Regions from separate parts of the Bacillus sp. Pc3 genome, predicted to be linked through region 1. Evidence: riboswitches for the same ligand, from Rfam matches in the RefSeq annotation. Region 1 holds a riboswitch; the other holds the start of a gene.
What was found. A riboswitch is a leader RNA that binds a small molecule or an ion and turns the genes downstream of it on or off. The one in region 1 is predicted to bind lysine.
Positions count from the first base shown of each region.

Region 2: linked by a shared signal. The riboswitch ahead of SB24_RS15900 (aspartate kinase) and the one ahead of SB24_RS13515 (amino acid permease) in region 1 are both predicted to bind lysine.

Region 1 is NZ_CP010406.1:2,840,134-2,843,345, forward strand. Features, by position in the region: gene SB24_RS13500 (LTA synthase family protein) at 1-684, opposite strand, end outside; gene SB24_RS13505 (metal-dependent hydrolase) at 726-1,208, opposite strand; gene sspJ (small acid-soluble spore protein SspJ) at 1,392-1,532, shown strand; lysine riboswitch at 1,654-1,834, shown strand; gene SB24_RS13515 (amino acid permease) at 1,945-3,212, shown strand, end outside.
Region 2 is NZ_CP010406.1:3,302,805-3,306,016, forward strand. Features, by position in the region: gene uvrC (excinuclease ABC subunit UvrC) at 1-1,379, shown strand, start outside; lysine riboswitch at 1,441-1,620, shown strand; gene SB24_RS15900 (aspartate kinase) at 1,746-2,975, shown strand; gene SB24_RS15905 (YslB family protein) at 3,022-3,212, opposite strand, start outside.

The sequences.
Region 1 (3,212 bases):
GTCGGCTTGAGTGTAATTCGCGACCGCAGCAAGGCTGTCTTCGTCGGCAAACGCTTTAGCTCCTGCATTCAGCGTCTGCGAAATGGTGTCATACAAATGAAAGTGGAACAGGCCGATTCCTTTTACGAGCGCTTCACGATCAAAAGGGTGCTTGAACAGCTTCGGCTGCTCGGCCTCAGACAGCGCAAGGTTGCACAGCATGAGGCCGGCTGATGCCCACGCATACGCTTTAACGGTACGGGTGCTGGCTTTCCCTTTATCGGCTTTGTGCCTTTTACCAAGGTAAAACAAAACCGCAATATCCAAAAATAAAGCGATATAAAGCGGGTGAAACAGCTCTTGGACGCTGCTTCCCATATCACCCATATTGCTCGCCTGAAACAAAACCGGTATGGTGATAAAATCAATATAAAACCCGTAAAACACCGTATTCGCGATTAAAATCCCCGTCAGCATCACATTTGCCGAAAGCAGAAAGATCCGCTGTTTTTTTTCTGTCAGCAAGAGGGCGATGCCGAACAGCGGCACAATGAAGCTCAGCGGATTAATGAGAAGCAGACATTCCTCAAGAACCGAGTTGTTCTGCAGATCAAAACCGAGCTTATAAACGGCATAGGTTTTCATCCACATGAACAGGATGGACAGGCATAAAAACCGATGATTGCTGAAAAAGGTTTTCTTCATATGTATGACTCCTCACCCTAAAAGCGAAAGATGCTTTTTGTTTAAGAGATGCGGCCGTGAACCAGTTCGTATAAATAATAGCAGGATACAATCGTTAAGCCGGCCAGCACAAGCTGCTCCGAAAAACTCCCCGTTCTCATATAAAGGGGAAGACGGAAGTGGATGGCGGACGGAAACAGCAGTTTAATGCCGTTGACGGTCCATGCGTCAAGCACAAGATGACTCGCCATTCCGATCATCAGTCCGGCGGAAATGCTCGGATTCGGAATATAGGTTGCCGTAATGAAAAACATAATAAGCATAAACAGCAGGCTGTGTGTAAACGTTCTGTGGCCGAACACCGTGCTTACGATTTTGGACAGAACGGGCAGCGTTCTGCCAATTTTGCTTTTCGTATGGCATATGTCGGGAATCAGCGCCCCGAGGGCACCCGCTGAGGTCATAAGGACCGGATCATACCCGTAATAATACGCAATTGCGGAACAAGAAGCGATGCCTCCCATGATGTGTGTTTTTCCTGTCATTTTTCGCTTCTCCTTTTTATTTTTGCCAAAATCCCCTGAATTACAAATATATCAAGAGAATGCATGTTTGATCAACAAACTTTACCTGTTCCGCCAAAAGGAAGGAGACGGGGATTCCGCATATTCTGCCGCGGAAAAAGACACATTATAGGTGTACCTATATTTGATAAAGAGGTGATACAGATGGCTTTCTTTAACAAAGAAAAAGGAAAAAACAGCGATAAAAACAAAAACGTCATTCAAGGCGCGCTTGAAGACGCCGGTGCAGCTCTGAAAGACGATCCGCTTCAAGAAGCTGTTCAAAAGAAAAAAAACAACCGCTGACCATATAAGACGGGTAGGGCGAACGCTCTATCCGTTTTCATCTAATTTTTCCCTTTGACAGATCTTTTTATCTCTGATAACCTCTGAGTAGAATTGAATGATAAAAATCCTCACTCTTTCTCGGTGAGGTAGAGGTTGCGCTTGATGATGAGTCGCACATGCCAGGCTGATAGGGGCCGTAAAACATGTGTTAAAGGCATCAGCGCCGAAGTGTAAAGAAAGCCGATCCTTCTTTATGCTGGGACTGTATCTGAATAAGTGCAGGACTGCCGCGTGCTTTTTCGCGGAGGGCTATCCGGAGATCAAGGGTGTGTGTGTTTCTTTAAGCATGGACTTTTGTTCAGGCTTTTTTTGCGTGTAAATATGATCTCGGGGTCTGGTCCGTACGAATGAACAACCAGGAGGTACAGGAATGGAACAGACGAAAAAATGGGGTTTTTGGTTATTAACGGCGTTTGTCGTAGGAAATATGGTAGGCTCGGGCATCTTTTCGCTTCCGAGTACGCTCGCAAAAATCGCGAGCCCGTTCGGCGCTACATCGGCATGGCTTTTAACGGGAGCCGGTGTGTTAATGATCGCGCTGGTCTTCGGCCACTTATCCATCCGCAAGCCTGAGCTGACGGCGGGGCCGCAAAGCTATGCGCGTGCGCTGTTCAGCGATCGGAAAAAAGGGAATGCAGCGGGCTTCACGATGGTCTGGGGCTACTGGGTGGCGAGCTGGATCAGCAACGTGGCGATCATCACGAGCCTTGCCGGATATTTAACATCATTTTTCCCGATTTTAACGGATAAGCGTGAAATGTTTTCGATCGGCGGTCAGGCGGTTACGCTCGGCCAGCTGCTGACGTTTGCCGTATGTACGGTTTTATTATGGGGCACTCACACGATTCTCGTCACCAGCATTAACGGTGCGAGTAAATTAAATTTCGTCACGACGTTTTCAAAAGTATTAGGATTTATCTTCTTTATCATTGCAGGTTTATTTGTGTTTCAAACGTCGTTTTTCGATCATTTTTATTTTCCGGTTCAAACAGGTCCTCACACAGTTGAGGGAATCGGCGGACAGATCCACAATGCGGCGATTTCAACATTATGGGCGTTCGTCGGAATTGAATCGGCAGTCATTTTATCCGGGCGCGCCCGTTCGCAGCGTGACGTGAAACGCGCCACCATTACCGGATTATTGATCGCGCTTGGCATCTATATCATCGTGACATTGATTACGATGGGCGTGCTTCCGCATGGTAAGCTTGTCGGCTCGGAAAAACCGTTTGTTGACGTATTGTACGCGATCGTCGGCAATGCGGGAAGCGTCATCATGGCGATTCTGGCGATTTTGTGTCTGTTCGGAACGATGCTCGGCTGGATTCTTCTCGGCTCTGAAGTTCCGTATCAAGCGGCGAAATCAGGAGACTTTCCCGCTGCTTTTGCAAAAACGAATAAACAGGGCAGCCCGGTTGTGTCGTTAATCGTAACGAACGTGATGTCACAGATCTTTATCTTTTCAGTTATTTCCCGGACGATCAGTGACGCGTTTACGTTTTTAACGACGGCGGCGACGCTCGCTTATCTGATTCCGTATCTCGTGTCAGCGTTTTACAGCCTGAAGCTCATTTTTACGGGTGAAACGTATGACGAGATAAAGGGTTCAAGAGTAAGAGACGGTATCATCGCCATCCT
Region 2 (3,212 bases), 460 kb from region 1:
TGCAGGCGGCGCGGGAAACGAAAAAACTGCTGGACCGCCTTTACCCGCTCAGGAAATGCTCAAAGCTACCGGACCGCGTCTGTCTATATTATCATCTCGGACAATGCCTCGCCCCATGTGTAAAGGATATATCTGAGGAGACAAACCGCGAGATTGTTGAAGACATTACCCGTTTTTTAAAGGGAGGGCATAACGAAATCAAAAAAGAGCTCGAAGCGAAAATGGCAGAAGCGGCGGAAAAGCTTGAATTTGAACGGGCTAAAGAATTCCGCGACCAGCTTGCTCACATCGAATCGACGATGGAGAAGCAAAAAATGACCATGAATGACCTTCTGGACCGCGATGTGTTTGCATATGCCTACGATAAAGGCTGGATGTGCGTCCAAGTCTTTTTCATACGCCAAGGAAAACTGATCGAACGCGACGTCAGCATGTTTCCGATGTATCAGGAAGCGGATGAAGAATTTCTGACCTTCATCGGCCAGTTCTACTCTAAAAACAATCACTTTCTGCCTAAGGAAATTCTGGTGCCTGACAGCGTTGACAGGGACATGATCACCGAGTTGTTGGAAACCGCCGTGCATCAGCCGAAAAAAGGCCCGAAAAAAGAGCTGCTTCTGCTTGCGCACAAAAATGCGAAAATCGCCCTGCGGGAAAAATTCTCGTTAATCGAGCGGGATGAGGAACGGTCAATCGGTGCAGCCGAACGGCTCGGCGAAGCGCTGAATATTTATACGCCGCATCGGATTGAAGCGTTTGACAACTCCAATATTCAAGGCACAAACCCCGTATCGGCCATGATTGTCTTTATTGACGGAAAACCGAATAAAAAGGAATACCGCAAATATAAAATTAAAACCGTAACAGGGCCTGATGATTACGGCTCAATGAGGGAAGTCGTCAGAAGAAGATACACGAGGGTGCTTCGCGAAAACCTTCCGCTGCCGGATTTAATCATCATTGACGGCGGAAAAGGGCAGATTAACGCGGCGCGCGACGTGCTCGAGAATGAGCTCGGCCTTGATGTCCCGGTAGCGGGATTGGCGAAAGATGATAAACACCGGACATCCAACCTTTTGATCGGCGACCCGCTTGAACCGGTGTTTCTGGAGCGGAACAGCCAAGAGTTTTACCTGCTTCAGCGCATTCAGGACGAAGTTCACCGTTTTGCGATCAGCTTTCACAGACAGATCCGGGGAAAAAGCGCCTTTCAATCCGTTCTGGATGATATCCCCGGAATCGGCGAAAAACGCAAAAAAATGCTCTTAAAACATTTCGGATCTGTCAAAAAGATGAAGGAAGCAAGCCTTGACGATATCAAAAAAGCGGGTGTGCCGGCCGCGGCGGCCCAGCTGCTGTTTGAAAAATTAAAAAAATAGTATTGTGCTTTTCTGAAAAATCTGCTAGAATGTGAACTAATTTCATAAGATCGTGTTATATGGTGAAGATAGAGGTGCGAACTTCAATAGTAAGCCTTTGGAGAATGATGGATTCTGCGAAAAAGGCTGAAAGGGGAGCGTCGCCGAAGTGTATCACATCCCATCGGTGTGATTTGCTGGCCTTGCATTGAATAAATGTAAGGTTGTCAAGAATTCATTTTCTTGGAGGGCTATCTCGTTGTTCATAATCAATCGTAATGATATGAAAAAGCAATGAGAGCTATTCCTCTCATTGCTTTTTTTATTGTGGACAAAACGCTCTTTTCTCCTCACCCGCACGAACCAAAATGTAAAGGGTGGTCTAGTATGGGTCTTATCGTACAAAAATTCGGAGGCACTTCCGTCGGCTCTGCCGAAAAAATTCAAAATGCCGCAAATCGCGCCATTGCTGAAAAGCAAAAAGGTCATGATGTCGTAGTCGTCGTTTCGGCAATGGGAAAATCAACCGACGCGCTCGTTAACCTCGCGGCTGAAATCACATCTGCACCAAGCAGACGCGAGATGGATATGCTTTTGTCTACGGGAGAGCAGGTCACGATTTCGCTTTTGGCCATGGCGCTTCAGGAAAAAGGATATGACGCCGTCTCTTATACGGGCTGGCAGGCGGGTGTCCGCACGGAAGCCGTTCACGGCAATGCGAGAATTACGGATATTGATATTACGGCGATTCGTTCGCAGCTTGCAGAAGGCAAAATCACAGTCGTTGCCGGTTTTCAGGGCATAACGGAAGACGGAGGCATCACGACGCTCGGACGGGGCGGTTCCGATACGACGGCGGTCGCTCTTGCAGCAGCGCTGGAAGCGGATAAATGCGACATTTATACAGATGTTCCGGGCGTATTTACGACAGATCCGCGGTATGTCCGGTCAGCGAGAAAACTGGCGGGGATTTCTTATGATGAAATGCTGGAGCTTGCAAATCTAGGAGCGGGTGTTCTTCACCCGCGGGCGGTTGAGTTCGCGAAAAACTACCAAGTGCCTTTAGAAGTGCGGTCAAGCACAGAATATGAAGCTGGAACATTAATTGAGGAGGAATCATCAATGGAGCAGAATTTAATCGTCAGAGGAATTGCATTTGAAGACCAGATCACAAGGGTGTCCGTTACGGGCCTTGCAAGCGGATTGACAACACTTTCAACAATTTTCACCGCGCTGGCAAAACGAAACATCAACGTTGACATTATTATTCAGACTCAGTCGGACGATGGGGAAGCGGATATTTCTTTCTCAGTGAAAACGGAAGATGCCGCGCAAACGGTCGCCGTGCTTGAAGAATATAAAAACGCGCTTGACTATGAAAAAATTGAAACCGAAAGAAAACTGGCGAAAGTCTCTATTGTCGGGTCCGGCATGGTTTCAAATCCCGGCGTCGCCGCGGACATGTTTGCCGTACTGGCGGAAAAAAATGTACAAGTCAAAATGGTGAGCACATCTGAAATAAAAGTATCAGCGGTTGTCAGTGAAAATGATATGGTGAAAGCGGTCGAAGCGCTTCATGATGCATTTGAGCTTTCTAAACAGCCGTCTGCCGTATAAACGGGCAGGCAAAAAGGCGGGACTTGGAGTCACCGCCTTTTTTCAATTATACAGGGTCCTTCATATCCCATTTTACAGTCAGAACGACTTTATCCGCTCTCTTTTTTACCTGTTCATAAGATTCTGCAATCTGATCGTTCATCAATTGAATCTGTTCAGCTATAAAACCGGCTTCAAGCTGAAAACAAGGCTCTTTCTGATGTTTGAGTCTGCTGGATACGAGCGGTCCTTCCAGTT